4 regions of the Streptomyces spectabilis genome follow, and region 1 is predicted to be linked to each of the others. Evidence: riboswitches for the same ligand, from Rfam matches in the RefSeq annotation. Region 1 holds a riboswitch; each other region holds the start of a gene.
What was found. A riboswitch is a leader RNA that binds a small molecule or an ion and turns the genes downstream of it on or off. The one in region 1 is predicted to bind cobalamin.
Positions count from the first base shown of each region.

Region 2: another riboswitch for cobalamin. It lies ahead of CP982_RS37470 (CoA-acylating methylmalonate-semialdehyde dehydrogenase); the one in region 1 lies ahead of CP982_RS36550 (hypothetical protein).
Region 3: another riboswitch for cobalamin. It lies ahead of CP982_RS16865 (CbtB domain-containing protein); the one in region 1 lies ahead of CP982_RS36550 (hypothetical protein).
Region 4: another riboswitch for cobalamin. It lies ahead of metE (5-methyltetrahydropteroyltriglutamate--homocysteine S-methyltransferase); the one in region 1 lies ahead of CP982_RS36550 (hypothetical protein).

Region 1 covers NZ_CP023690.1:8,575,010-8,582,447, reverse strand. Annotated here, with positions in the region: gene CP982_RS36555 (CbiQ family ECF transporter T component) at 1-912, opposite strand, end outside; gene CP982_RS36550 (hypothetical protein) at 909-1,967, opposite strand; cobalamin riboswitch at 2,127-2,277, opposite strand; gene CP982_RS36545 (DUF6355 family natural product biosynthesis protein) at 2,537-2,809, shown strand; gene crcB (fluoride efflux transporter CrcB) at 2,868-3,242, opposite strand; gene CP982_RS36535 (fluoride efflux transporter FluC) at 3,239-3,733, opposite strand; gene CP982_RS36530 (GlsB/YeaQ/YmgE family stress response membrane protein) at 3,952-4,215, opposite strand; gene CP982_RS36525 (VOC family protein) at 4,574-4,948, shown strand; gene CP982_RS36520 (DUF6479 family protein) at 5,009-5,350, shown strand; gene CP982_RS36515 (DUF779 domain-containing protein) at 5,463-5,819, shown strand; gene CP982_RS36510 (phosphodiester glycosidase family protein) at 5,902-7,161, shown strand; gene CP982_RS36505 (hypothetical protein) at 7,195-7,438, opposite strand, start outside.
Region 2 covers NZ_CP023690.1:8,832,011-8,839,448, reverse strand. Annotated here, with positions in the region: gene CP982_RS37470 (CoA-acylating methylmalonate-semialdehyde dehydrogenase) at 1-1,135, opposite strand, end outside; cobalamin riboswitch at 1,308-1,488, opposite strand; gene alaS (alanine--tRNA ligase) at 1,599-4,259, opposite strand; gene CP982_RS37460 (GNAT family N-acetyltransferase) at 4,286-4,861, opposite strand; gene tsaD (tRNA (adenosine(37)-N6)-threonylcarbamoyltransferase complex transferase subunit TsaD) at 4,861-5,925, opposite strand; gene CP982_RS37450 (TetR/AcrR family transcriptional regulator) at 6,185-6,754, opposite strand; gene CP982_RS37445 (amidase) at 6,785-7,438, opposite strand, start outside.
Region 3 covers NZ_CP023690.1:3,894,161-3,901,598, forward strand. Annotated here, with positions in the region: gene CP982_RS16845 (glycosyltransferase family 2 protein) at 1-504, shown strand, start outside; gene glxA (radical copper oxidase GlxA) at 501-2,438, shown strand; gene CP982_RS16855 (glycoside hydrolase family 6 protein) at 2,564-3,598, opposite strand; gene CP982_RS16860 (ANTAR domain-containing protein) at 3,758-4,579, shown strand; cobalamin riboswitch at 4,999-5,127, shown strand; gene CP982_RS16865 (CbtB domain-containing protein) at 5,166-5,393, shown strand; gene CP982_RS16870 (CbtA family protein) at 5,411-6,253, shown strand; gene CP982_RS16875 (class F sortase) at 6,414-7,037, opposite strand; gene CP982_RS16880 (hypothetical protein) at 7,097-7,438, opposite strand, start outside.
Region 4 covers NZ_CP023690.1:9,057,963-9,065,400, reverse strand. Annotated here, with positions in the region: gene CP982_RS38515 (ABC transporter ATP-binding protein) at 1-735, shown strand, start outside; gene CP982_RS38510 (ABC transporter permease) at 732-1,613, shown strand; gene CP982_RS38505 (hypothetical protein) at 1,736-1,948, shown strand; cobalamin riboswitch at 2,073-2,262, shown strand; gene metE (5-methyltetrahydropteroyltriglutamate--homocysteine S-methyltransferase) at 2,442-4,760, shown strand; gene CP982_RS38495 (hypothetical protein) at 4,824-6,194, opposite strand; gene CP982_RS38490 (molybdopterin-dependent oxidoreductase) at 6,412-7,438, shown strand, end outside.

The sequences.
Region 1 (7,438 bases):
GGCCACGGACCACTCGGCGGCGCGCCACGGGTCGGGCCGGTAGATGCTGCGCCTGACGCGGCGCCCGCCGAGCACGAACCCGGCCACGGCCAGGGCGAGTCCGGCGAGCAGCAGCGGCGTGCCCAGGTAGGGCGGCGTGCTCGCGCCCATCGCGCCGTACAGGCCGCCGCACACGCCGAGCAACCCGGCGATGACCAGGGCGCCGGTGAAAAGGCGGGTGCGCGGGGCGGTGCGCCCGGTGTGGCCGTAGCCGTGCGAGGCCATCGCGGCGGCGAGGGCCAGGGAGCGGTTCATGGCGTCCTCGAGGACGGGGATGACGATGCCGCGCAGTGCGCCGATGCCGCGGTAGCCCTTCTTGACCGTGCCGCCGCGCAGCAGCCGGGCCCTGCGCACCCGCTGCACGCTCTCGACGAGCTGCGGCGCCACGGTGAGCGTGACGACGACGGAGGTGCCGATCTCGTAGAGCGCGCCGGGCAGCGCCTTGAGCATGCGCTTGGGGTTGGCGAGGGCGTTGGCCGCGCCGACGCACACCACCATGGTGGCGAGCCGCAGTCCGTCGTACAGGCCGCCGAGGAGCTGCTCGGCGGCGACGGGTCCGAACAGGCGGATCCCCGCGGCCCATTGGGGCAGCGGGATCTCCGGCAGTGTGAACAGGACGGTGTCGCCCTGGCCGCCGCCGAAGACGACGCGGAAGACGACGCGCATCACGACGATGAACGCGCCGAGGGTCAGATACATCCGGAACGCGAGCGCCCAGGGCGCGTCGTCGCGCCGCTGGGCGACCACGAAGCCGACCGCTGCCAGGATCAGGACGAGCAGCACGGGGTTGGCGGTGCGGCTCGCGGCGGCGGCCATGCCGAGCGCCCACAGCCACCACGCCCCCGGGTGGACCGACCGGGCGAGTCCGGTCACGGGGCACCGCCCGAGGCGCGGCCGCGGCGGCGCCAGGCCGTCACTCCCCCGGCGACGGCGAGGGCCACGGCGGCGGCCGCGCCGACGACCGTGCCGGTGGGCACCCCGTCGTCCTTGGCCGCCGACACGGTCCGCTTGTCCTCGCCGCCGGTCCAGTCGGCGGCCTCGCTCGGCGCGGGCGCGGGGCCGGAACTCATGGAGGGCGACGGCTTCGCGCTCTTCTCGCCGTCCTTCTTGCTGTCCTTCTTGCTGTCCTTCTTGGCCTTCTTCGGGTCCTTGGCCTTCTTGTCCTCGGCGCCCTTCCCGCCGTCCTTCTCGCCCTGGTGGCCGGGCGGCAGCGCTAGGCCGCCGCCGTCGGCGGGTGGCCGGGCGCCGTCGCTGTCGCGGGGGCCGCCTCCGGCGGGCGGGGCGCCCCGGTCGGAGGTGTCGGGCGTGGTGCCGCGGTCCGGTGCTCCGCCGCCGGGCTTGCCGCCGCCGGTGTGTCCGCCGCCCGTGTGCCCGCCGCCGCCCGCTCCGCCGCCGCTGCCGGGGGCCGCGGGACGCCGGGGCGCCACGCGCGGCGCCGGGGCCTCGCCCTGGTCGCGGTCGAGGGAGAAGGACCAGCCTTCGAAGCTGCCCTTGGGCGGGGTGCGGTACGTCGCCCCGTACTGGCTGTAGGTCCAGCGGCCGCCGTTGGAGGCGTGCCAGTACGACCAGTAGGCCTTGGCGGGCGGGGTGTCGAGGCAGGACTCGCGGTCGGCGCCCGGCTTGCCCTCCAGACGGCAGATGAAGGACTCGCCCCAGCGGTTGGTGCCGGCGACCTGGATGCCCGCGTCCTTGAGCGCGGCGAGGCCGGTCCGCTGGGAGCCGACGGCGCACCGCACGAGGGTGGTCCCGCCGAGTTCCCGGAAGTCCACGACGACGGTGACGCCCTCGCCGTTCCTGCAGAAGCCCGCGTGGCCGCGGCCGGTGTCCACCGCGGCGGCGGGCGCGGCCGGGACGGGCCCGACGCCGAGTACGGCCGACGCGAGCAACAGCCCGAGCGCGGCGGCGAACGCGCGTATCGCGCCGGCCATGTCGAGGTGCCCTTCGGTTGGGGTCCGCACGGGACCCCGCACCACGGTCGCCGGTGCCGCACGAAAAACCCCTGACGCGCGTTCCAGAAGGAAGCGGCAGGGGGCCGTAGGAGCCGGTGACGGGCTCTGGGCTCCACGCTGCAGACCATGACAGTGAGAAGCAGTGCACGTACGGCGGCGGGCAGCCCGACTCGCGGTCACGCCTGAGGCGTGCCGCACACGGTTGCAGGTCAGTGCCGGACTCTCACCGGCTTTCCCCAGTCGCGTACGCATTCAGTTGTCTGTGTGTGCCCTCAGCTGCACTTTTCCTTCACAGCCGAAGCACACGCATCGTAGGCCCGCCCCCACGGGCCGCGCCAGGCCGGTGAGTTGTGACGTCGGCCACCGAATGGCCTGATCCTTATGGAGGGTGACATTCCCTCAGCGATCACTCGAACGGCACATGCGGAAACGATCCGCCAGGTGAGGCCTCCCGCGTTCCGCCGTCCGGCGCGGGGCACCGCGGCGATCCTCGGGCCGACGTGGTTCCCTCTCGACTTAGGAGTCCTCTGGTGCGTATCCGTCGCAAGGTGATCGGTGCCCTCGGTTCGGCCGCGCTCGCGCTGACGTCGTTCGGGGTGGTGACCGCCTCCGCGAGCCCGGCGGCCGCCGACCCGTGCGGGTTCTACGAGACGAGCTCCGACGCCTACTACCAGCACTGCACGTCGGACGGCTCCCGCGTGGTGATCCAGGTCAGGGTCGCCCTGGCCCCGGACTACGAGCGGTGTGTCGCCCCCGGCAAGACCTGGCTGGGCTCCGCCGACAAGATCCAGGGCGCCCACTACGTCGGTCGCACCTGCTGACACCGGCCACGGGCGGGGCGGCTCACCAGGGGGCGCCCCGCCCCCGGCGGCGCGGGAGTCAGCCCCAGAGCGCCCGCGCGAGCGCCGCGCCGGTGACCGCGGCACCGAGCCCCGCCACCACGCTCGCCACCGCGCTGGCCGCGGCGAGGAACCGCGTGCCGGTCTCGGCCAGGCGCAGCGTCTCGTACGAGAAGGTGGAGTACGTGGTCAGCGCCCCGCACAGGCCGGTGCCGACGAGCAGCTGGACGGAGTCCGACGCGGCGCCGTAGGTGACGGCCCCGGTGACGACGCCCAGGATCAGACAGCCGACGACGTTGACCGTGAAGGTGCCCCAGGGGAAGGCGGAGTCGTGGCGGCCCTGGACGGCACGGTCCGTCAGATAGCGCAGGGGCGCGCCGACGGCGGCTCCGGTGAGCACGAGCAGCCAGTTCATCGCGGCCTCCGGGAGAGCACGCGACGGGTCGTCGCCGCCGCCGTCCACACCGCGGCGAGGGCCACCAGCGGGGTCAGGGCCAGATACGCGAGCGCGGTGCGGGCGTGACCGTCCCCGATCAGCCGCTGGATGTCGACGGCGTACGTGGAGAACGTGGTGAAGCCGCCGAGGACGCCCGTGCCGAAGAAGGGCCGCACCAGGCGGTGGGCGCTCCACACCTGGGTGACGAGCACCATGAACGCGCCGATCACCGCGCAGCCGAGCGCGTTCACCACCAGCGTGGTCCAGGGGAAGGCGGCCGTCGCGGTGGGCCAGAGGAGCGCGGCGCCGTAGCGGGCCCCGGCGCCCGCGGCGCCGCCCGCCGCCACCGCGGCGAGCACCGGTGCCTGGCCGTGGTCCCGCCCCCGGCCCCGGCTCCCGGCGGGTGCCGGGACGTCGAGGTCCGGATCGATGGGTTCGGGCTCGGCGGTCCGGTCGCGCGGTGCTGTCATCGGGTGTGCGTCTCCCACTCGTGCGCCGCCCGGGTGCGGGCGCGCGTCCTCACAAGCAGGGACCGTTGGCGGTGCCGTCACCGCGGTTGGGGTACGGCGGGCCCCACCGCCGTACGGCCGTCGCCCGCGTCACGGGTCCGGCCGCACCGCCCAGGATAGTCGGCACCGGGCGGACCGGCCGCTCGGCGGCCCGGCGGCCGTACGCGGGCCGGGACCGGTCAGCGCCGCAGCTTGACCCGCGAGAGCGCCGCCACGCCGAGCGCGGCGAGCCCGATCTGGATGAGCCACTCCGCCCAGTCGACGCCCTCGGTGTCGGCGACGTCCAGGCCCTCGGCGACGGCGGTGCCGACGAGGGCCGCGATGATGCCGACGACGATGGTCCACAGGACGCCGATGCGCTGCCGCCCGGGGACGACGAGCCGCCCCAGGATCCCGATGACGGCGCCGATCACGATCGCACTGATGAGCCCTGAGATCTCCATAGCTCCGCTTTCCCTCGGCAGAAGTCCCTTGCGCCTCACCGGGTTCCCGGCAACGCGCCCGGCAGTCGTGACGGCGGGCCGGTCGTGGCCGGGCGGCGTCGTGGACGTTTCCGCCCCGGTTGTCAGGGCACCCGCGAGCATGCGGGTCCCGCTGCCCATGGAGTGGGGCAGCCGTGCGGCCCCTCGGGCTCCTGGCACGAGGCCGCCGGGTCCCTGGGCGCGGGCCCGTACCCCGCGCCCAAGGCTCCTCACTCCCCGTGGCTTCCCAGCCGCAGCTGCGGGTCCCCCGGCGGTTCCCCGGCAAACCCGGATCCGCCGGTCACCTCCCACCGATCACCCACGGCGAAACGAGGGCACCATGGCCACAGTCGAAACGGCGATCCTTGTGCTGGACAGCGGCGAGCCCGAGCAGCTGGCCGCGTTCTACGCCGGGCTCCTGGGCGAGGAAGTGGCGTACAACCCCCAGGCCGACCGGTTCGAGACCGCGGGCGCGTCCGGTACCCGCCTGGGCTTCCGGCGCGACGCGGGCTTCGCGCCGCCGAGCTGGCCGCGCCCGGACGACGCCCACCAGACGCATCTGGAACTGCTCGTCGCCGAGGGTGACATGGACGCGGCGGAGCGCGCGGCCATCACGGGCGGCGCCCGGCCGGTGGACACCCAGCGGGGCGGCACCCACGAGGTGCGGCTCTACTCCGACCCGGCCGGGCACACGTTCGCGCTGCGCACCCACTGACGCGCTCCGGGCACGCGCCGCGTTCCGGGTACGCGCCGCTTTCCCGGGTACCCGGCGCGCATGACGACGCAGAACGGAATCCACGCACTGGCCGCGCCGGGCGGCGCCCCGCTCGCGGCCTCGCCCTCCACGAGCGCCTTCCTCGCCTTCGGGCTCGGCCTGCTCATCGTCGCGGCGCTGACGTGGGCCGTCTGGCTCGGCATCCGGGTGCGCAGGAGGGAGCCGGACCGGCCGCGCCCCGAGGAGCAGCCCCGGCTCCCGGACGAAGGGCCGGTCCGCGAGGTGCAGGAGCGGCGTGAGCCCGACGAGGTCCCGCGGGACGGCGGGCGCCTGACGCCCCACCAGCTGAAGGGCGGGGGCACCATCGGCAGCCGCCCGAGCGACGACCAGGGGCCCACCTGAGGCGCGCCGCCGGGCGTCCGGCTGCAACCCCCTCGCAACCTCCCGCCGTGTTGACTGGCCGGGCCGTGCCACCACGGCCCGGCGACCGCGACCCGGAGGAGGCCGACCGGCCATGGCTGACACCCCGCGCGTGGAGCTGACACCCGCCGCCGCAGACCTGCTGCGGCGGCTGCGGTCGGCCCACGGCCCGCTGATGTTCCATCAGTCCGGCGGCTGCTGCGACGGCAGCGCGCCCATGTGCTACCCGGAGGGGGAGTTCCGCACGGGTGACTCCGACGTCCTCCTCGCGTCGCTCACCGTGGACGGCGTGGCGGAGCCGGTACGGTTCTGGATGTCCAAGAGCCAGTACGAGGTGTGGAGTCACACCCGTCTCATCGTCGACGTCGTCGAGGGGCGCGGCAGCGGCTTCTCGCTGGAGGCCCCCGAGGGCGTCCGTTTCCTCATCCGTTCGCGGCTCGTGGGCACGTAGTCATCCGCGCCGTCACCGCCGTATGGTGAACTCCCCTGACTGCTGGGACAGTTGGACGGCCCAGCCGACCCGAGGGGGATCCGTGACACGACGCGGGCAAGGCAGCGGACGGTTCAGAGCGGTGCGCGGCGCGCTCGCCGCGCTGACGGCGCTCGGCACCCTGGCCGGTGCCGCCCTCCTCGGGGCGGCACCGGCCAGCGGTGTTCCGGGGGCCGCGCCCGCGGCCACCGAGATCGCGCCGGGCGTGGAGTACCGGGACTACGACATCCCGACGCCGCGCGGCACCGCGCACGCACACGTTCTGGACGTCGACCTGCGCCATCCGCGCGTGCGCGTCGGGCTCCTCTACCCGGGGGCGGTCGGCGCCCGGCAGACCGTCTCCGCGATGGCGGACCAGGAGGGGGCCGTCGGCGCGGTCAACGGCGACTTCTTCAACATCACCGAGACCCAGCACCCGGGCGTCGAGGCGACCGGCGCGCCCGTCGGCCCCGCCATCGCCGACGGCGACACCCTGAAGGCAGCCGTCCCGAACGGCCAGCGCTTCGGTCCCGCCCTGCCGCCCGGCACCACCACCGAGGACGTCATCGGCGTGGGCGCCGACCGCAGGGCCCGCCTTGACCGCATGACCCTCGACGGCAGCGTGCGCACCCGCGAGGCGCGCCTGCCGCTCGGCGGGCTCAACCAGTACGCGCTGCCGGTGGGTTCCGTGGGCGCCTTCACCAGCGACTGGGGCGTCACCTCGCGGGTGCGGGCGACCTGCGGCACCGACACCGACCGGGGCGCGCCGTGCAGCACGGACACCTACGAGGTGACGGTGCGGCACGGGCGGGTCGCGACCGTGGCCGACGCGCCCGGCCGGGGCGCCATCGCCCCGGGCACGACGGTGCTCGTGGGCCGGGAGGCGGGTGCGCAGCAGTTGCGCAAGCTGGCGGTCGGCGACCCGGTGCACGTCCGGCACCGGCTCGTGCCGTCGGTGTCGAGCGTCCCGTACCGCTTCGTCCTCGGCGGCTATCCGCTGCTGCGCGCCGGCGCGCCGCTGCCGGGCCTGGACGACCGTACGGCCGCCGTGCGCACCGCCGCCGGGATCGACGAGGGCGGCCGCCGCCTCATCCTGCTCGCCCTCGACGGCGCGCCCGAGTACCGGGGCGGCCTGACGATCGCCGAAGTGGCGGCCTCCTTGCGGCAGTTGGGCGCCGATGACGGCTTCAGTCTGGACGGCGGCGGCTCCAGCACGCTGGCCGCACGGGAGCCGGGCGCTCCCGGCGTGTCGGTGCGCAACCATCCGAGCGGCGGCGCGGAGCGCCCGGTGCCCAACGGCATCGGGGTCTTCTCCCGCCTCTAGCGCCCCCGGCGTCCCCGGCGCCCGTGGGAGGCCTCACTCCCCCGCGTCCCGCACGGCCACCAGGCCGTTGAAGACGCCCACGTACGCGGTGCCGTCCGGTCCGAGCGTCACGGGTGCCCAGTTGTTGTCGTACGCGACGCCCGTCCCGGCGAGCCGCTTCCAGCGGGTCTGGCCGGTGCGGAAGTCGACGGCCGTCAGGTACCAGGCGTCGATGCCCAGGCGGTTGGGCTCCTTGGTGTAGAGGTACAGCAGCCCGTTGCCGGTGGACAGCTTCGGC
Region 2 (7,438 bases), 260 kb from region 1:
GCATGTCCGGGGTGACGCGGTCGAAGAGGGACGCGCCCGCGAAGAACCCGCGCTCGTGGCCGGGCAGGGTGAAGTCGCGCCCGTCGACGACGAGTTCGGCGCCCTCCTCGACGCCGAGGTCGACGTAGGAGCGGACGCGGTCGACGGCGTCGCGGCCGACCAGCGGCCCGAAGTCGGCCTCGGGGTCGTCGGAGCGGCCGATGCGCAGGGCTCCGACGCGCGCCTTGATGCGAGCGACGAGGGCGTCGGCGGTGGCCTCGCCGACCGGGACCGCCACGGAGATCGCCATGCAGCGCTCGCCCGCGGAGCCGTAGCCCGCGCCGATCAGCGCGTCGACGGCCTGGTCGAGGTCCGCGTCCGGCATCACGATCAGGTGGTTCTTGGCGCCGCCGAAGCACTGGGCGCGCTTGCCGTGGGCGGCGGCGGTGGCGTACACGTGCGCGGCGATCGGCGTGGAGCCGACGAAGCCGAGCGCCTTGACGCGCGGGTCTTCCAGGAGCGTGTCGACGGACTCCTTGCCGCCGTTGAGGACGTTCAGGACGCCGGGCGGCAGGCCCGCTTCGAGGAACAGCTCGGCGAGGCGCAGCGGTACGGACGGGGCGCGCTCGGACGGCTTGAGAATGAAGGCGTTGCCGCACGCCAGCGCGGGTGCGGCCTTCCAGAGCGGGATCATCGCGGGGAAGTTGAAGGGCGTGATCCCGGCGACGACGCCGAGGGGGCGGCGCAGCGAGTGCACGTCGATGCCGGTCCCGGCGTTGTCGGTGAACTCGCCCTTGAGCAGGTGCGGGATGCCCGCGGCGAACTCCACGACCTCCAGGCCGCGCTGGAGGTCGCCGTGCGCGTCGGCGACGGTCTTGCCGTGCTCGGCCGACAACAGGCGGGCCAGGGAGTCGCGTTCGCCCTCGACGAGCTGGAGGAACCGGAGCAGGACGCGGGCGCGGCGCTGCGGGTTCCACTCGCCCCAGGCGGGCTGCGCCTCGGCGGCGTTCGCGATCGCCGCCTCGGTGTCCGCGCGGTGCGCGAGGGGGACGCGCGCCTGGACGTCGCCGGTGTTGGGGTCGTACACGTCGGCGTGCTTTCCCGAGGTTCCCGGGGTGTGCTCGCCGCCGACGAGATGGGTCAGTTCACGGACCATGGGGGCCTGCTTCTTTCGTCAGGTGTGGTCCGGGGACGGCAGGGCCGGGCCGCGCGCCTCCGCGGGCACGCGGAACGGCCTTCAGACAGCGGGGGTCACCGCTCGCAGGTCCGGAATTCCAGGGTCGCGGGTGCGCACCGGGGCCATGCGTGTCTGCTCCATCCTCGTGGACAACACGGAACACCCCACGGCCGGTATCCTGACTCCCGGATCAGCGCGCGCTCCCCCGCCTTCCCAACGGACTTCTCCGTCAGTGGCGTTCGAACCTCCACGGGAACGCGCTCCCCGGTCACAGTGGCGGGACCGTGCCGGATTCACACCGGCTTCCCTGCACCGCGGGCCTTGGTCACGACGATATACTTGGACGTCCTAGTAAGTCCACAGAGGCCAACCCCTGCCCCACCCCTGTCGCCCCCTCGGCGGCCGCCGTGTCCCCGCACGGCGGCCGCCCGTCACCCGGCCGCTAGGCGCCGAGTTCCTCGCGTACGACGCCGGGGAGCCCGGCCACCGCGGCCGCGAGCCGCTCCCGGTCCGCTCCGCCGCCCTGCGCCACCTCGTCCGAGCCGCCGCCGCGTCCGCCGAGCAGCCGCTTGACCAGGGCGGAGGCCGACAGACCCGCTGTCCTTGCCGCTTCGTTCACGGCCACGGCGAGGACCGGCTTGGCGCCGGAGAGAGTCACGGCGGCCACGCCGGGGCGCTCGGCGCGCAGCCGTCCGCGCACTTCGACGGCCAGGGCCCGCGCGGCGCCCGCGTCGCCGTCCGTCGTCGCGGTGGCCACGTACGCGCCCGCCACCTCGACGGCCTGCCCGGCGAGTTCGGCGGCGCGGGCGGCACGGGCCGACTGCCGAAGGCGCTCGTTCTCCCGGTCCGCGGCCTTGAGCCGGTCGAGCAACGCGGCGACCCGGTCGGGGAGTTCGGCGCGCGGCGCCTGCACCTGCTCGGCGATCCGGGCGACCAGGTCGCGCTCGCGCGCGAGATAGCCGAAGCCCTCGACGCCGACCGCGGCCTCCAGGCGCCGCATGCCCGCGCCCACCGACGACTCGGCGGTCAGGGCGACCACGCCGACCTGGGACGCGTGCTCGACGTGGGTGCCGCCGCACAGCTCGCGCGACCAGGCACCGCCGATCTCGACCACCCGGACCCGCTCGCCGTACGTCTCGTCGAACAGCGCCAGCGCGCCGAGCTCCTTGGCCTCGGGCAGCGTCATCCAGCGCACGCCGACGGGCAGGTCGCGGCGGAGCGCCCGGTTGGCGGCCTCCTCGACCTCGCTGCGGACGGTGGCGGAGAGGCCCCCGCGCCAGGGGAAGTCGAGCCGCAGATAGCCGGGGCGGTTGTAGGAGCCGGACTGCAGGGCGGTCGGGCCGAGGATCTCGCGCAGGGCGGCGTGCAGCACGTGGGTGCCCGAGTGGGCCTGGCGCGCACCGAGCCGCCACTCGGGGTCGACGGCGGCGTGCACGCGACCGCCGACGGCCAACTCACCTGCGGTGACCCTGATCTGATGGGCCACCAGGCCGGGCAGCGGCCGCTGCACATCGAGCACATCGGCTTCGAGGGACGCACCGGAGAGCCGTCCGGCGTCGCTGTCCTGCCCACCGGACTCGGCGTAGAACGGCGTGCGGTCGAGGACGGCGGTGACGATCTCGCCGGCGCGGGCGAGGGGCACGGGGCCGGCCGGGCCCATGAGCGCGAGGACGCGGGAGTCCGTCGCCAGGGTGTCCCAGGCACGCCAGTCGGTCGGCCCGTGCTCGTCGAGGACGGCGCGCAGGGCCGAGGTGTCGATTGCGGACCCGGACTTGCGGGCGCGGGCGTCGGCGCGGGCCCGCTCGCGCTGCTCGCGCATGAGGGCCGTGAAGCCCTCGCGGTCGACCTCGACGCCCTGCTCGGCGGCCATCTCCAGGGTGAGGTCGATGGGAAAGCCGTAGGTGTCGTGCAGCAGGAAGGCCTTGGCGCCGGGCAGTTGGCGGCCGCCGTCGGCCTTGACCCGGGTGACGGCGGTGTCCAGGACCGTGGTGCCCTGCTTGAGGGTGGCGCGGAAGGCGTCCTCCTCGCCCTGGGCCTGGTCGGCGATGCGCGCGTAGGCGTCGGCGACCTCGGGGTAGCTCGGCGCCATCCGGTCGCGGGCGACGGCCAGCAGGTCCGCGAGGGCCGGGTCGCCGTGGCCGAGCTGGCGCATGGAGCGCACGGCGCGGCGCAGGATGCGGCGCAGGACGTAGCCGCGGCCCTCGTTGCCGGGCGCGGTGCCGTCGGCGAGCAGCATCAGGGCGGTGCGGACGTGGTCGGCGACGACGCGAAGGCGCACGTCCTGGGCGGCGTCGGCGCCGTAGCGCACCCCGGCGAGTTCGGCGGCGCGGTCGAGGACGGGCCGGGTCTCGTCGATCTCGTACAGATTGTCGACGCCCTGGAGCAGGGTGGCCATGCGCTCCAGGCCCATGCCGGTGTCGATGTTGCGGCGCGGGAGTTCGCCGAGGATCGGGTAGCCGGTCTTGCCGGTGCCCTCGCCGCGCTCGTACTGCATGAAGACGAGGTTCCAGAACTCCATGTACCGGTCCTCGTCGACGGCCGGGCCGCCCGCGCGGCCGAGCGCGGGACCCCGGTCGTAGTACAGCTCCGAGCAGGGGCCGCAGGGTCCGGGCACGCCCATGGACCAGAAGTTGTCCTCGTCGCCTCGGGCCACGATGCGCTCGTCGGGCAGGTCGGCGACGCGCCGCCACAGGCCGCGCGACTCGTCGTCGGAGTGGTGGACGGTCACCCAGATCTTCGCCGGGTCGAGCCCGTAGCCGCCGTCGGCGACGGAGCGGGTGCTCAGGTCCCAGGCGAAGGTGATGGCCTCTTCCTTGAAGTAGTCGCCGAAGGAGAAGTTGCCGTTCATCTGGAAGAACGAGCCGTGCCGGGTGGTCTTGCCGACCTCCTCGATGTCGAGGGTGCGCACGCACTTCTGCACGCTGGTGGCGCGCGGCCAGGGCGGTGCGACCTCGCCCGTCAGATACGGCTTGAACGGCACCATGCCCGCGTTGACGAACAGGAGCGTCGGGTCGGGCGTCGGCAGCGGGGCGCTGGGCACCACGGTGTGGCCCCGCTCGGCGAAGAAGTCGAGGAAGCGGGTGCGGATGTCGGCGGTGCGCAAGGCGTGCTCCGGCGGGGGTTCAGTGGTTACAGGGACGGTAGGACGGCGGCGGCACGCGCCGGGTGGCCGGGGCCGAGGAAGACGGCGGTGCCGTACCCGTCGGGCGCGGGGTGGGTGACCTGCCGCCAGCCGAGCCGCTCGTAGAAGCGGACGGTGGCGTCGGCCCGCACGGACGTGAGCAGCCAGCAGCGGGCGTCGGGCGCGTCGCGCGTGACCGCTTCGAGGAGCGTACGGCCGAGTCCGCGGCCGTGCGCGGCGGGCGAGACGGCGAGTTCGTCGACCTCCGTGCCGCCGCACAGCCACGCGGCGGCGCGCTCGGCGCCGAGCGCGGCGGTGACGCGCGGGTAGGAGCGGGTGCCGGGCAGCGGGGTGCTCGACGTCCAGGCCGTGGCGAAGCCGAGCACCCGCTCGCCGTCGAGGGCCACCGCGCCCGCGAAGCCGGGCCGCTGCACGTCGCCCGCGAGGCGCGTGAGGTAGCCGTCGGCCTCGGCGGGCTCCGCGTGCCAGGGCGGCTCGGCGAACGCGGCGGCGTAGACCGCGCGGATGCCGTCGCGGTGGGCGAGCAGCGCGGGGCCGGCGAGGCGGTGCACGACGGCGGCCATCAGGCGGCCCTCGCGAAGGCGCCGACGGGGTGCAGCGCGGCGTACTCAAGGGGCGCCGACGGGTCGATGGACACGTCCAGGGGCGCGGGTTCGGCGCCCGCGCGCACCAGGAGGTCGCCCACCGCGGCGATCATCGCGCCGTTGTCGGTGCACAGGCCGAGCGGCGGGACGCGCAGGGTGATCCCCGCGGCCCGGCAGCGCTCCTCGGCCAAAGACCGCACCCGGGAGTTGGCGGCGACGCCGCCGACGACCACGAGGGTGCCCACGCCGTGCGCGGCGCAGGCCGCGACCGCCTTGCGGGTGAGGACGTCGGCGACGGCCTCCTGGAGTGCGGCGGCCCCGTCGGCGACTGGCAGTTCGCCGCCCCGGTGGCTCTCGGCCCAGCGGGCCGCGGCGGTCTTGAGGCCGGAGAAGGAGAAGGCGTACGGGTCGTCGCGCGGCCCGGTCAGCGGGCGCGGGAAGGCGACCGCGTCCGGGGAGCCCTCGCGGGCCGCGCGGTCGACGGCCGGGCCGCCCGGGTAGGGCAGGCCGAAGACGCGGGCCACCTTGTCGAAGCACTCCCCCGCCGCGTCGTCCAGGGTGTCGCCCAGGTGCGCGATCGGGTCGCGGGCGAGGTCGCGCACGAGCAGCAGCGAGGTGTGGCCGCCGGACACGATGAGGACCACGCACGGGTCGGGCAGCGGGCCGTGCTCCAGGGTGTCGGCGGCGACGTGCCCGGCCAGGTGGTGCACGCCGTACAGCGGCACGTCGAGCGCGTACGCGAGGCCCTTCGCCCCGGCGAGGCCGACCTGGAGGGCGCCGGACAGGCCGGGCCCCGTCGTCACGGCGACGGCGCCGATGTCGCCGAGCCGCAGCCCCGCTCGGTCGAGGGCGCGGCGGACCACCGGGTTCAGCGCGTGCACGTGGGCGCGGGCGGCGATCTCGGGGACGACGCCGCCGAAGCGGGCGTGCTCGTCCATGCTGGACGCGACGGCGTGCCCGAGCAGCCGTCCGCCCTGTACGAGACCTGCCCCGGTCTCGTCGCAAGAAGACTCGATCCCCAGAACGATCCGAGGGGGTGCCATGCGTGTACTCCCGCTTCCTCCGCGTGCCGACCGGCCCGGCTACTGCCTGTCCATAGTAATTGCAAGCGATGTGCAATAAGGCGCGACGGCCAGCCGGTGACCTCGTGAACCCTGGAAGCGGCCCGCTCCCACATGCAGGTCGCGGACGAGCCGGTCGTCGCGGGCTGTCCGCGCGAAGTGCGGATCCGGCGGCACCCGAGTCCTGACGTGCGAAGGCCGGTGACCCGGGGTCTTCCCCGGGCCACCGGCCGTGCCGTGCTCAGCGGGCGCTCGCCCCGAGGGCCTCTTCCACGAGTCCGCGCGCGTACTGCGGCGACAGGCCGTCCGGCCGGAACAGGATGCGGAAGAGCAGCGGCGCGACCACGTGGTCCATGACGGCCTCGCGCTCCGGCAGCGGCCGCTCGCCGCGCTCGGCGGCGCGGGCCAGGAGCAGGTCGATGTGCTCGGCGGAGTAGTCGGAACAGCGGCTCGCGTTGCCGCTCCCGGGGTCGCCGAGGAGCGCGTCGCGCAGATAGGCCCGGCCCGGCGCCGACGACATCTCCTCCAGGAAGTGCTCGGTCCACGCCGTCAGGTCGGCGCGGAAGCCGCCGTGGTCCGCGGGGTCCGCCTCGGGCCTGAGGCGCTCGACCGCGACGTCCGACAGGAGCTCCTGGAGGTCGCCCCAGCGGCGGTAGACGGTGGACGGCGTGACCCCGGCCCGCGCCGCGACCAGCGGGACGGTCAGGGCCGCGCGGCCCCGCTCCGCCTCGAGCTCGCGCACGGCGGCGTGCACGGACGCCTGCACCCGGGCGCTGCGCCCCCCGGGTCGGGCCATGGGCCTGGGACTCATGCCGTTCACCTTAACGCGAATTCCTAGCTTCTACGGGGACGGAAGGGCCGCCTCCGCCCTCCCCAGGGCGGAGGCCACCCTTCCCGGGGCGATGGCCCCCGCGTCCGGGCGCGTCATCTCGTACGCCCGCCCGGCGCGCAGCAGCGTCCGCTCGGCGCGCGGGCGACCGACGAGCTGCATGCCGATGGGCAGCCCGGCGCCGTCGCGGCCGACGGGCACGGTCAGCGCGGGAAGGCCGGTGATGTTGGCGGGTGCGGACAGGCGGACGTAGGCGTCCGACACGCTCTCCACGGTGCCGTCGGGCCACTCCACGGTGTGCTGCCCGGTGCGGGCGGCGGTCAGCGGCACGGTGGGAGCGGCGATGACGTCGACCTCCTCCAGGAGCCGCGCCCACTCCTGGCTCATCAGGGTGCGGGCGCGCCGCGCCCGCAGGTAGTCGCCCGCGTGGAACAGCTCTCCCGCTTCGAGGAGGACCCGGATGTCGTCCCCGTAGAGCTCGGGCGCGGTGCGCAGCGTCCGCTCGTGGTTCGCGCTGGCCTCGGGGACCATCAGGCCCCACTGGACCGCCTGGATGTAGCGGGTCATCGGGATCCGCACGTCGACGAGTTCGGCTCCCAGGTCACGGAGGCGCTCGACGGCGTCGCGCACGGCCGCTTCGACGTCGGGGGTGACGCGGTCGAAGTA
Region 3 (7,438 bases), 4.7 Mb from region 1:
GCGGGCATGGTGATGTCGGCCCTGTCGGCCCCGATCTACGCGCGCTCCCTCATGGACGCCGCGCTGCGCCGCAAGAGCAGTTTCGTGGTCACGCCCAAGGGCGACTCGGCGAGCCCGGACACGCTGTTCGGCACGTTCCGCATCCACCTGTTCTTCATCCTGGTCTTCGCCGGCTCCATCGCGGCGGCGTACGTGTACGACCACGCGCACCCGGCGATGATCATCTGGGCCACCTTCGCGCTGCTCGTCACCGCCGCGCCGATCTTCGCCTGGCGGCACGGCATGCGGCAGGAGCGGAAGAAGCCGCCGACGCCGCCGGAGGGCGGGCCCGGCGTGCCGGAGCAGCAGACGCTGCCCGCCCGGGAGTTCGCGCCGCACAGCGCGCCCCCGCACGCGCAGCCGGGCGCGCACGCGCCGCAGCAGAAACCCAGCTGGGCCGCGAACCCCTCGGCCGCTTCGAATGACGACACCATGCAGATCGCCCTCGGGAGCCACGACACATGAGAGACCCCTCGTCCCGCCGCCGCGCCCGCCGGATAGCGATAGGCACGGCGGTGGTGCTGGCCCTGGCCGGCATGAACGGCCCCTGGCTGTGGCGCGTGGGCTCGGAGAAGTACCACAACTACAAGATCAACAAGCCGGAGTACAAGGCGGCGAACGGCCACTGGAAGGTCGTCGAGTTCCCCGAGGAGTACCGGCAGAACACGATCCACGCGTCGCTCCTGCACACCGGGAAGATCCTGATGGTGGCGGGCTCGGGCAACAACCAGAAGAACTTCGACGAGAAGAAGTTCGACACCCGGCTCTGGGACCCCGAGAAGAACACCATCAAGAAGATCCCGACGCCGACGGACCTGTTCTGCACCGGCCACACCCAGCTCGCCGACGGCAAGCTGCTCATCGCGGGCGGCACCAAGCGGTACGAGAAGCTCAAGGGCGACGTCACCAAGGCCGGCGGCCTGATGATCGTGCACAACGAGAATCCGGACCGGCCGATCACGCTGCCCGCGGGCACCAAGTTCACCGGCAAGAAGAACGGCAAGACCTTCGTCTCGAAGGACCCGGTCGTCGTCGAGCGCGCGAAGAAGGTCTTCGACAAGCAGACCGGCGCGTTCCTGCGCAACGACCCGGGTCTCGGCCGCATCTACGTGGAGGCGCAGGCGAGCGGCGCCAAGTACGAGACCGGCACGCAGGACAACTACCGCGTGCAGGGCCTGAACGGCGCCGACGCCCGCAACACGTACGGCATCGCGCAGAAGCTCGCCCTGGACAAGAAGGACTTCCAGGGCATCAAGGACACCTTCGAGTTCGACCCGGTCGCCGAGAAGTACATCAAGGTCGACCCGATGAACGAGGCCCGCTGGTACCCCACGCTGACCACGCTCACCGACGGCAAGGTGCTCTCCCTCTCCGGCCTCGACGAGATCGGCCAGCTGGTGCCGGGCAAGAACGAGGTGTACGACCCGAAGACGAAGAAGTGGACGTACACCAAGGGCGTCCGGCAGTTCCCGACCTATCCGGCGATCTTCCAGATGGCGAACGGCAAGCTCTTCTACTCCGGTTCGAACGCGGGCTACGGCCCCGCCGACGTCGGTCGTGACCCGGGCGTGTGGGACCTGGCGACCAACAAGTTCAAGAAGATCCCGGGCATGAGCGACCCGGACCTCCTGGAGACCTCCAACACGGTCGAGCTGCCGCCCGCGCAGGACCAGCGCTACATGGTCGTCGGCGGCGGTGGCGTCGGCGAGTCCACGAAGGCCTCCAAGAAGACCCGCATCGTCGATCTGAAGGACCGGAGCCCCCGCTTCGAGGACGGCCCCGAGCTGGGCACGGGCACCCGCTACCCGCAGGCGTCCGTCCTGCCCGACGACTCGGTCCTGATCTCGGGCGGCTCCGAGGACTACCGCGGCCGCGGCGACTCCAACATCCACGAGGCCCGCCTGTACGACCCGCGCAGGAACACGCTCGACAAGGTCGCCGACCCGCACGTGGGCCGCAACTACCACTCCGGCTCGATCCTGCTGCCCGACGGCCGCGTGATGTTCTTCGGCTCGGACTCGCTGTACGCCGACAAGGCCAACACCAAGCCGGGGAGCTTCGAGCAGCGGGTGGAGATCTACACGCCGCCGTACCTGTACAACGGCGACCGGCCCGCGCTCGGGTCCGGTCCCAAGGCCCTGAAGCGGGGCGCGTCCGGCACGTTCCCCACGAAGGACGCCTCCTCCATCAAGTCCGCCCGGCTGATCCGGCCCTCCGCCACCACCCACGTCACGGACATCGACCAGACGTCGATCGCCCTCGACCTGAAGAAGTCCGGCGACGCGGTCACGGTGACCGTGCCGAAGAACCGGAGCCTGGTGGAGTCGGGCTGGTACATGCTCTTCGTCACGAACGCCGAGGGCATCCCCAGCAAGGCCCAGTGGGTTCACGTTCCCTAGAGGCCCCGTAAGGGGCGCGGGGAACTGCGCGCTCAGCGCGCGAAAAGCCGCAGTCGCGTCTGCTCGGTACTCGGCAGACGCGACTGCGGCTTTGTTGTGGCTGGTCGCGCAGTTCCCCGCGCCCCTCAGGGGGCGTTCTTGGCGAGCCCGAGTGCGTACTCGGGCCACCACTGCCCGGCCTGCGGGCCACCGCGACACGTGCCGTCGGACTCACCGGGCCGCTTGACCCAGAGGTACGCATCGACCGACGGGTCGCCCGTCTTGGTGGTGGGGGCTTCGCCCAGGGCCCGCCCAGGGGGATTGCACCAGGGGTCCTTGCCCTTGCCGGTGTAGGGCCCGCGCCCATTGCGGCTCGTGTCGATGACGAAGGGCTTGTCACCGACCTTGGCGGACAGGGTCTTGCCGTAGGCCACGCTGGCCTCGGTGGTCTGGAAGTTGGAGACGTTCACCGCGAAGCCGTCGGCCTGCTCGACGCCGGAGCGCTTCAGCGGCTCGTACAGACCGTCGGGGTGCGACCAGCCCGCGTTGCCCGCGTCCAGGTAGACCTTGGTGTTCTTCAGGGACTTCAGCTTGGTGATGGCGCCCCTGAGGAGGTCGTAGCGCTCCTCGTGGAACTGCTCGGGCGTGCACTTGTCGACCATGTGCAGGACCGCGTCCGGCTCCAGGACGACCGTGGCGGCGCGGTCGCCGATGCCCTTGGCCACGCCGTCGATCCACGCGCGGTAGGCGTTGCCGTCGGCGGCGCCGCCCTTGGAGAACTGGCCGCAGTCACGGTGCGGGATGTTGTAGAGCACGAGGAGGGCGTCCCGGTCGGCCTTCTCGGCCGCCTCGGTGAAGCCGCGCGCCTCGTCCTCCGGCTTCTCCGGGCCGATCCACTCGCCGACGGGCTGCTCGGCGATCTTCCGGATCCGCGCCGCCTCGTCCTTCTTGCCGTCCTTCTCGTACGTGGCGACCTGCCGGGCCGCGTTCCCGTCGGGATTGACCCAGAACGGGTCGGTGTCCTTGGGCTGTTGCTTCACCGGACGGGTGGCCTCGTCGCCGTCCCCGTCGCCGTCGGACGAGCACCCCGCGAGCAGCAGCGCGGCCCCCGTGAGCGCGACCGCCGCCGAGACCCCCCTGGCCGTGAGACCCCGCCCGCGACCTGTGTTTCTGCGGTACATCCACTCCCCCTTGGGCGCACGGTCCGGTGCTCAATCCTGGCATAACTACGTGACCCTCACGAGGCCGGGAGAGCCCGTCCGGGCAGCTGTAGGAGAGCTGTTACAGCCCTCCGATGCGGGGTAGGCGAAAAGGTTGGGGGGAGGCGAAAGGGAGAGGCCATGAAGGCCATGCCGGACCGCACCCCGGAGCTGGGACTGGCGCGCGCCCTCGTCGAGACCGTGGTCACGGTCGCCGACGACTTCGACGCGGATCGCCACCTGGGCCGCGTCAGCCAGGTCTGCGCGGAGCTCTTGGACACGCTCGCCGCGGGCGTGATGTACACGGACGCGCAGGACACGGTGCGGATCGCCACGAGCCGCCGCGGGGAGCGGCTCGCGCGCGAACTGCTCGAAGCCCAGCACCTGGGCGGCCCCTGCATCGACTGCTTCGGCAGCGGCAAGCCCGTGGGTCCCGTCCGGCTCGCCGCGCGGGACGCGGTGGCCCGCTGGCCGGAGTTCGCGGCACGGGCCACCGCGCAGGGCGTCGACGTCGCCTTGGCTGTGGCGCTGCGGGCGCGGGGGCGCGTCTTCGGCGTGCTCGGCGTCTTCGCGGCGGAGTGGCGGCCGGACGGTGCGCCGGGTGCGCCCGCGGCCGACGGGGTCACGGGCCCGGCGCCCCAGGACCCCGGGCAGGAGAGCGCGTTGGGGCTCGCGCAGGCGCTCGCGGATGTCGCGGCCGCCGGGCTGCACAACCAGCGCGCCTACACCGAGTGCCGCGATCTCTCCCGGCAGCTCCAGGCCGCGCTCAGCAGCCGCATCCGGATCGAGCAGGCCAAGGGGATACTGGCCGAGCGCTGGCAGACCGGGACCGACGCGGCCTTCGGCGCGATGCGGCGGTACGCGCGCAGGGAGCGCCTCGTCATGGACACGGTGGCCGGGATGGTGCTCAAGGGGACGCTCGACGACGCGACGCTCCAGGACAGGCACGGCCCGTCCCGGTAAGGGGGCGTGGCCCGGCGTGCACCCGCGCCACCTGCGGCGTTCAGCGAGCGGCGGCAAAAGGCCAGTTGGCGTCAAACTCCCCTAGGCCGAAGCCGACTTCCGCTCTAGAGTCGTGGTGACGGCCCAAGCCCCCGGCCGGAGTGGAGCGTTCCGAACGCGGTGCGGCCCAGGGCGGCCGCGTGCTCCCGGACGTTCCGCGCAGTCCACGACCGATGGACCATCCGAAGCCTCCCGTGCCGACGCCGGGTTCCTCCCGCAGCTCGAGCGCGCGCGGTCGAGGACCGGCCCGGTCGGCGACTCCGGGGGGAGCGGGTCGTTGACCGGGCCAGGTTGTGCCCCGCTCCGGGGCGCACGCCGCCCGCGCGCGGCGCCCTCGCGGGCGCGGCGACTGGTTGACAGTGTCCATGACCACCTGCGACTCTCCCGGCGACAAGTCCATACGTCGAGGCGACGGTTGCCAGGAACCCGGTGCGACTCCGGGACGGTCCCGCCACTGTTACCCCACGCGCACGCCTGGGGAAGTCAGGAACTGAACCCGTCGTCCTCCTGCCATGGGGCGTGGAAACCCCAGAAGGAGAGCCACGGTATGTCCGCTTCCGCTGCGCACAGCGCACCACACACCGACACCGCCGCGATACAGTCCGCGACCATCCAGACCCGCGACTGGCTGATCGCCGCGGGCGCCGTGATCCTCGCGCTCATCACCCTGTACGCGGTCTTCATGGACAACGGCTCGCTGATCTCGGCGACCGGTGACTACCTCCACGAGTTCGCGCACGACGGCAGGCACCTCTTCGGTGCCCCCTGCCACTGATCGGGGCCGCTCGCACCATGACCGCGTCCCCAGAGACTCCCCCTTCCCCGAACTCCCTCACCGCTCCCCGCACTTCGACTCCCGCCGCCTCCCCAGCGGCCCCGTCCCCCGTCCTCGCGCTGCTCGGCCGCGGCCTCGCGGCCGGGAGCCTGGGCGGGCTCGCCGCCGGGCTCTTCTCGCTGCTGCTCGCCGAGCCCCTGATGGACAAGGCGATCCGCGCGGAGGAGGCCCGTTCGCAGGCCCACGAGCAGCATGACGCCGGTGCCGCCGTGCAGCACCACGAGGAGCTGTTCTCACGCTCCACGCAGCACGCGGGCCTGGTCATCGCCCTGGTCGTCGCGGGCCTCGCGATCGGCGTGCTCTTCGCCGTCGCGTACGCCCTCGTGCACCGGCGCGATCCGCGTGCCAACCCCTGGCCGCGGGCGCTCGCGTTCTGCGCGGCCGCGTTCTGCGCGGTCTCCCTCTTCCCCGCCCTGCGCTATCCGGCGATGCCGCCCGGCGTCGGCGACTCCGGCACGGTGGGTGACCGGCAGGCCATGTGGGTCGCGGCGGTCGTGATCAGCGTGCTCGGCATGTTCCTGGTCTGGCAGGTGTACGTGCGCCTCGCCGGCCGGTCGCAGCCGGTGCGGCAGCTCGCGGCGGCGGGCACGGCTGCCGCCGTCCTCGCGCTGCTGTGGGCGCTGCCGGACAACCCGGACCCGACGCCCGTGAGCCCCACGCTCCTGTGGGACTTCCGCATGCTGTCGCTCGCGTCGCACGTGCTGATGTGGGTGGTCTTCGCGGCCGTGTTCGGCGGCATCGGCCTGCGGGCGCTGCGCGCGAGAGCCGGGACCGAGGCCGCCTCGACCCCGGCTGTCTAGGGCGTGTCCGGTGGGTCGGCGTGGAGCAAGGAGCGGCGTCTGGTGCGTGCGATCGCAAGGCGCCGGGATGTCCTCGTAGCGGAGCTACTAGGACATTTCGGCAACGCGGCGAGCGTGCGTGCCAGGCGTCGCGACGCCGCGCCGACCCATCGGACACGCCCTAGGGGCCCACGCCCGTGAGATAGGCGGAGACGACCACGTTCGCCGAGTACGTACGGCTGGCGCGGTCGAAGGTGCCGCCACAAGTGATCAGGCGCAGTTCGGCGCGGCCCTCCTCGCGGGGGCCGTAAGCCGTCTTCGCGTCGAAGTCGTCGCGGCCGAGCACCTGGACGTCGTCCACCGTGAACTCGGCGACGGCCCCGTCGTCCCGCACCACCCGCACCTTCTCGCCGGGGCGCACGGCGCTGAGGTGGTAGAAGACGGCGGGCCTGCTCTCCGTGTCCACGTGGCCCACGAGCAGCGCGGCCCCGGCCGCCCCGGGCCGCACCCCGCCGCCGTACCAGCCGACGACGCCCGGCTGCCCGTACGGCGGCGGGTCGATCGCGCCCACCGCGTCCAGGCCGCGGGCCACCACCGGGGCCCGTACGCCGAGCGAGGGCACGTCCACGCGCTGCGGCCGCGCGTCGGCGAGCGGCTCGTGCGGGCGGGGCAGTTCGAGGCCGGGGGGCCTGCCGACGGCGGCGATGTCCCCGGTGGTCGGGTCGGAGAGGCCGCCGCGCACGTCGGTGATCTCGTTGCCCCACAGCCACAGGCCGACGAGCAGCACGGCCCACGCCACGCCCATGACGAGACGCCTGGTGCCGTGCGGGGCGTCGGCGCCTTCGGGCTCGGGCCCGGCCACGGTCAGTCGGAGCGGCGCCGGCGGACGCTGCGCAGGGCCACGGCGACGGCGGCCGCCCCCGCGAGCACCAGGCCGACGACGGCGTGCCGCGTACCGGGCCCGGCCTCCTCGGCGACCGCGGCCACGGGCTTGAGATCGGCGGTGCCGCCCCCGCCGGCCCGCACGGGCGCCTGCGGCGTGGCCTGGGCACCGCCGGCCCGGACGGTGCCGACGCCCTGGTGCGGGTGCCCGTCGCAGGTCACGGTGATCTCGTACGTCCCCGAGATCCCGGCCCTGAGCCGCGCGGATCCGGTGAGCGTCTTGCCGCCGCTGCCGGTCAGCTCGGCGTCCTTCGCGAACGCGCC
Region 4 (7,438 bases), 480 kb from region 1:
CTGGAAGGCTTCCGGGCCCGCTCGGCGGGCCGGGTCCAGGTGCTCGGGCTGGATCCCGCGCACGGCGACGACCGGTGGCGGGCCCGCCTCGGCATCGTCCTGCAGTCGTGGCGCGACCACGGCAAGTGGCGCGTGCGCGAGCTGCTCACGCACCTCGGCGCACACTACGCCCCGTACGCCACGGCGGACATCCCCCGCCCCTGGAACACCGCGGAACTCCTCGCGGCCGTCGGCCTGACCGAGCAGGCGGAGCACAAGGCGAAGACGCTGTCCGGCGGCCAGCGGCGCCGCCTCGACGTGGCCATCGGCCTGGTCGGCCGCCCCGAACTGCTCTTCCTCGACGAGCCCACGGCCGGGCTCGACCCCCAGGCACGCCACGCGTTCCACGGCCTGGTCCGGCGCCTCGCCGCCGAGCGGCGCACCACCGTCCTGCTCACCACGCACGACCTCGCCGAGGCGGACAAGCTCGCCGACCGCATCCTGATCCTGGCGGGCGGCCGGATCGTCGCGGACGGCACCGCCGACGAGCTCGCGCGCCGCATCGTGGGCGAGGACGAGGTCCGCTGGACCCGCGCCGGGCGGCGGTTCACGCGGACCACCGCCGAATCGACGGCGTTCGTACGGACGTTGTTCCACGAACACGGCGAGGCGATCGGCGAACTGGAAGTGCGCCGGGCGTCCTTGGAGGACACGTACATAGCGCTGGTGCGGCGGCAGGAGGCCACGGTCCGATGAGCGCTCCTCCCTCCCGCGCGGCACGCCCGGCACGTGCGACCGGCACGGCACTGCGGGCCGGATGCGGCCGCGGCGCCATCGAGCTGCGGCAGTCCTTCACCAACGGCGGCGACCTGGTGTCCCATCTGCTGTGGCCGGTCCTGATGCTGATCACCCTGTTCTTCCTGCGGGAGCGGGAGTTCGGGTCGAGCGGCCTCGCCCTCGGCACCCTGGCGCTGCCCGGCATCCTCGGCATGAACGCGGCCATGGGCATGGTCAGCATGAGCCAGATCCTCACCGCCGAGCGCGAGGACGGCACGCTGCTGCGCGCCAGGGCCACGCCGAACGGCATGCGGAGCTATCTGACCGGCAAGGTCATCGCGGTGGCGGGCGGCCTGGTCGCCGATCTCGCGATCCTGCTGGTGCCCGCCATGTTCCTGATCGACGGGCTCGCCGCGGCCCGTCCGGGCGCCTGGCTGACGCTCGCCTGGGTGCTCGTACTCGGCCTGGTGGCGACCCTGCCGATCGGCGCGGTCCTCGGCTCGCTGTTCCCGAGCGCCCGCAGCCAGGGCCTGATCCAACTGCCGGTCATGGGCATGATCGCGATCTCCGGCATCTTCTACCCCGTCACCGCCCTGCCCGGCTGGCTCCAGGCCGTCGCCCAGGTCACGCCCGTCTACTGGCTCGGCCTCGGCATGCGCTCGGCGCTGCTGCCCGGCACGGCCGCCGAGGTGGAGATCGGCGACTCCTGGCGGCACTGGGAGACCGCCGGGGTCCTCGGGGCGTGGGCGGTGCTCGGACTGCTCGTGGCCCCGGTCGTGCTGCGGCGCATGGCGCGCCGCGAGTCCGGGTCGAGCGTGGCGGAGCGCCGCGAGAGGGCCCTGCGTCGCATCGGCTAGCCGGGCCGCCGCTCCACCCCTCGTACGAGGGACAGGACGCATCCACGCGCCTCGACTTGGGCAGCCATGTCGGCGCTCCACCCGCGCCCGGGCGGAGCCCTCCGCCAGCAGAAAGAGACCTCATGCGCCGACGCCTGACCGCAGCCCTCCTCCTCGGCCTGGCCCTGACCGGCATCTCCACCGTCACCGCGGCGGCCGCCGGCCCCGCCCCGACGGCCCGGCACGCCCCGGCGAACCCGTCCCCGCTGCTCCCCGCGCCCGAGTCGCTGATCACCGAGGGCATCTCCATCGAGGGCCCGCTGATCAACAACCTCGGCCTGCCGATTCTCTTCTGAGCGGCTGCTCCGGCCACCGCGTACGGCCCGCCGACGACCGGCGGGCCGTACGCGTGCGAGCAGGGCCTTCCGGATCCTGGACGGCACTGTTCTGCGGGGGCATCACCCCGTAGGGTGTCCGCAGCAGCTGGTTCGCCCCACCCGCCAGGTGGGAGCGTCGTAAGAGGGAACCCGGTGAGAATCCGGGACTGCCCCGCAGCGGTGAGCGGGAACGACCGCCGTCACACGCACTGGGCCCGACCGGGCCTGGGAAGCGACGGCTAGTAGGTGTCCTCCATGAGGACGTGCCCGCGAGTCCGAAGACCTGCCAACTGCCCGTGCGCGGACCACTCCGCGCGCGGAAATCCCGGTGACCTCGAGGGCGGGTCGGCGTACACACCAGACGGACGACCGCGCTGTGCCGCGCGAGGTCGGCTCCGTCCGGTTCGTCATCCCTTCGCGCTCTCGTCCCCTCGCCGGGACGTCATGGATTCATCTCGCGAAGGAGATCCACGTGACCAGCAAGTCCGCAGCCGCGGCAGCACGGGCCACCGTGTACGGCTACCCCCGTCAGGGCGCCAACCGAGAGCTGAAGAAGGCGATCGAGGGCTACTGGAAGGGCCGCGTCACCGCCGACGCCCTCCGTGCCACCGCCACCGAGCTGCGCGCCGCCAACTGGCGGCAGCTCGCCGACGCCGGCGTCCACGAGATCCCGACCGGCGACTTCTCGTACTACGACCACGTTCTCGACACCAGCGTGATGGTCGGCGCGATCCCCGCGCGCCACCGGGCCGCCGTCGCGGCCGACGCCCTCGACGGCTACTTCGCCATGGCGCGCGGCACCCAGGACGTCGCGCCGCTGGAGATGACCAAGTGGTTCGACACCAACTATCACTACCTCGTGCCCGAGTTGGGGCCTGACACCGTCTTCACCGCGAGCTCCGCCAAGCAGGTCGCCGAGCTCAAGGAGGCCCAGGCGCTCGGCCTCACCGCGCGCCCGGTCCTGGTCGGTCCCGTGACCTATCTGCTGCTGGCCAAGCCCGCCCCCGGCGTGCCCGCCGACTTCGAGCCGCTGACCCTCCTGGACCGGCTCCTGCCCGTGTACGCCGAGGTCCTCGCCGATCTGCGCGCCGCCGGTGCCGCGTGGGTACAGCTCGACGAGCCCGCCCTGGTCCAGGACCGCACCCCGGCCGAACTCAACGCCGCCGCCCGCGCCTACCGCGACCTCGGCGCCCTCACCGACCGGCCCAAGCTGCTGGTCGCCTCCTACTTCGACCGGCTCGGCGACGCCCTGCCCGTCCTGGCGAAGGCCCCGGTCGACGGCCTGGCCCTGGACTTCACCGACGCCGCCGCGGCCAACCTCGACGCGCTGGCCGCGGCGGGCGGCCTGCCCGGCAAGCGCCTGGTCGCGGGCGTCGTCAACGGCCGCAACATCTGGATCAACGACTTCGAGAAGTCCCTGACCACCCTGGGCACGCTGCTCGGCCTGGCCGACCGCGTCGACGTGGCCGCCTCCTGCTCCCTCCTGCACGTCCCCATCGACGCCGCGGCCGAGCGGGACATCGACCCGCAGATCCTGCGCTGGCTGGCCTTCGCCCAGCAGAAGACCACCGAGATCGTCACCCTCGCCAAGGGCCTGTCCCAGGGCACCGACACCATCGCCGCCGAACTCGCGGCCAACCGGGCCGATCTGGCCTCCCGCGCCGGATCGGCCATCACCCACGACCCGGCCGTACGGGCCCGCGCCGCCGCGGTCACCGACGCCGACGGCCGCCGCTCGCAGCCGTACGCCGAGCGCGCCGCCGCCCAGCGCTCCCACCTCAAGCTGCCGCTCCTGCCCACGACCACCATCGGCTCGTTCCCGCAGACCGCCGAACTGCGCGCGGCCCGCGCCGACCTGCGCACGGGCCGGATCGACACCGCCGGGTACGAACAGCGCATCGAGAACGAGATCCGTGAGGTCATCTCCTTCCAGGAGAAGACCGGGATCGACGTCCTGGTGCACGGCGAGCCCGAGCGCAACGACATGGTCCAGTACTTCGCCGAGCAGCTCACCGGCTACCTCGCCACCCAGCACGGCTGGGTCCAGTCCTACGGCACCCGCTACGTACGCCCGCCGGTCCTCGCCGGTGACATCTCCCGCCCCGAGCCGATGACCGTGCGCTGGACCGCGTACGCCAACTCCCTCACCGACCGGCCGGTCAAGGGCATGCTCACCGGCCCGGTGACGATGCTCGCGTGGTCGTTCGTCCGCGACGACCAGCCCCTCGGCGACACCGCGCGACAGGTGGCACTCGCCCTGCGGGACGAGGTCAACGACCTGGAAGCGGCAGGCACATCGGTGATCCAGGTCGACGAACCCGCACTGCGCGAGACACTGCCCCTGCGCGCCACCGACCACGCCGCGTACCTTGAGTGGGCGACGGAGTCCTTCCGGCTCACCACCAGCGGCGTACGCCCTGAAACCCAGATCCACACCCACATGTGCTACGCCGAGTTCGGCGACATCGTCCAGGCCATCGACGACCTCGACGCCGACGTCATCAGCCTGGAAGCGGCCCGCTCCCACATGCAGGTCGCCCGCGAGCTCGCCGCACACGGCTACCCGCGCGAGGCGGGGCCCGGCGTGTACGACATCCACTCACCGCGCGTCCCGGGCGCCGAAGAAGCCGCCGCCCTGCTGCGCACCGGCCTTGAGGCCATCCCCGCCGAACGGCTGTGGGTCAACCCCGACTGCGGCCTGAAGACCCGCGGCTGGCCGGAGACCCAGGCGTCCCTGGAGAACCTGGTCGCCGCCGCCCGCACGGTCCGGGGTGAACTGCCCACCTCCTGACCGCAGATACGCCGTGGGCCGGGGCGCCGCGAGCGCCCCGGCCCTGGTCCCTGCCCGGCATCTTCACCAGCCGGTGAGCAGCAGATGGTTGACGGCCAGGGCGAGGGCCGCCTGGGCCGTGAGCCAGAGGCGGCGGCCTCGTTCGGGAAGCAGTGCCGTCGCCGTGAGCAGGAGCACGGCGAACGGCAGCCAGATGCGTTCGGTCTCCGCCTTGCTCATGCCCGAGGCGTCCGCGACCGCCACCGCCAGGAGGGCCGCGAGGGCGAGGCCCGCGACCCGGTCCGCCGCCGTGGACGCCCCGGCGCGCCAGCGGCGCACCGCACCCGGTGAGGAGCCCGCCGCCCGTCGCACCCCGGCCACCGTCGCGAGCCCCGCGATCAGCACCGTGCAGGCCGGATTGACCCAGATCCAGTACCAGTAGGGCCGCACCCCGCCCGCGCCCTGGTAGTAGCGCTCCACCAACAGGTGGTACGCCTCCCACCAGTTGAAGCCGAACGCGGTGAACACCGCGGGGACGACGAGCGCGCCCGCCACGAAGTACGGCAGCGGGCGGACCGTCCTGGCGAGGACGAGGACGCCCGCCGCGATCACCGCGAAGAGCGTGAGACCGTACGACAGATAGCAGAGCAGGCCGTACAGGAGACCCGCCGCGCAGGCGGCGAGGGCCGGGCGGCGGACCGTACGCGTCGCGGCGAGCGCGAGCAGCGCCGTCAGCCAGGCGGCGACGGCCGCGAAGTAGCCGTCGGCCGACGTGCCCATCCACACGGCGGCGGGAGCGAGCACGAGGAACGGCGCCGCCCGGCGCGCGCTCGCCTCGTCCCCGAGGGCCTTCAGCGTGATCAGTACGGCGATGACGGCCGTACTGCCCGCTGTGATGACGAAGGCGCCCGCCCATCCGCCGCCGCCCAGACCGATCCGGTCGAGCAGGACGAAGGTGAGCGGGGCGGCGGGCGGGTGGCCCGCGGTGTGCGCGGGCCAGTGGTACGCGCCCGGCTCCCCGAGCAGGATGTACTGGGTGTAGTCCCGCAGCGTCGCGGGGATGTCCGCGAAGCGGTCGACGACCTGGAGGTACTCGTACTTCGTGGTGAGCCGCACGGCCACGCCCCGGTGCCAGCCGTCCACCAGCGCGAGCGACCAGATCCACGCCGTCGACGCCGCCCACGCCGCGGCGAGCAGCGCCCGCCAGGGCAGCCGTGCCGCGAGCACCGGGCCGTGGGCGACGACCGCGACGGCGACGGCGAGTGCCGCCGGAGTGCCGGGGCCGACGTGCGGGTCCCAGACGGCGTACAGCGGCGGCCAGTTGACGTGCAGGCTGCCGTCGGAGCCCTCGACGGCCCGCCCGACCACGACGGCGGCGGTGACGAGGAGTGCGGCGAGTCCGGCGGCGAGCAGATCGCGGCGCGGGCCTGAGGTGCGTCGTTCGGGGTGGTTCACGCTGGCACGCTAGGCGGCCGGGGGCGCGTGCGGACCGCTGTGCCGCCCTCTGTCACGGAACCGTCAGATCCTCCGCCGCCCCCGGTGCGCCGCGGCCGGGCCCGCCGGAATCCGTCAGCGTTTCGTCATGCGTCGCGGCCGCCGTCGGGCCGCCCGCCGGTCTTACGGTCGACGCGAGGCGACGGACCCGCGTCGCGCCGACCAGCGAGGACATGCCATGGGCAAGCCACAGGGGCCGCCGGCCGCCGACACCGCACGCTCCGCGGCGGCTCGCGGACCGACCGGCCTGTGGCGCAGCCCGCTGCGCGGTCCCTGGTTCACCTCCGTGCTCGGCGTGGTGCTCCTGGCCGGTATGACGCTGCTCTTCGTGACCGGCCTGCTGTCGTACGCCGCGTACAACCCCGGCCTGTCGCCCGTCAACGACAAGACGCCCGACAAGGGGATCCTCGGCTTCTACCTCTTCCCCTGGCCGACCCGTCCGCGCTGGCTGTACCGCCTCACCCAGGGCCTGCACGTCACCGTCGGCGTCACGCTCGTACCGGTGCTGCTCGCCAAGCTGTGGTCGGTGCTCCCGAAGTTCTTCGAGCTGCCGCCCGTGCGGTCCGTGGGGCACGCCCTGGAACGCCTCTCCCTGCTGCTGCTCGTGGGCGGCGCGCTGTTCGAGTTCGCGACGGGCATCCTGAACGTGCAGTTGGAGTACGTCTTTCCCGGCTCCTTCTACCCCCTGCACTTCTACGGCGCGTGGGTGTTCTTCGCCGGATTCGCCGCCCACGTGGCGCTGAAACTACCGCGCACCGTACGGGTGTTGCGGGAGCGCGGCTTCCGGGCGCAGCTGCGGACGCGCGCGCCGGAAGGCGACGGCGGCTCGGGGCTCGTCGCCGCCCGGCCCGCCGAGCCGACCGTGTCCCGGCGCGGCGCGCTCGGCCTGGTCGGCGGCGGCTCGCTGCTGCTGTTCGCGACGACCGCCGGGCAGAGCTTCGACGGCTGGCCGCGCGCCACGGCCCTGTTCGCGCCGCACGGCGGCCGGGACCCGGGCACCGGGCTCGGCGCGTTCCAGGTCAACAAGACGGCCGCGGCCGTGGGCCTGGGGCGCCGTGACCTCGTCGACGGCTGGCGGCTCGACCTGGTGGGCCGGGGCCGCACCGTGCGCCTGACCCGCGCCGACCTGCTCGCCCTGCCGCAGCACCGCGCGGACCTGCCCCTCGCGTGCGTGGAGGGCTGGTCGACGTCCGACCAGGCCTGGC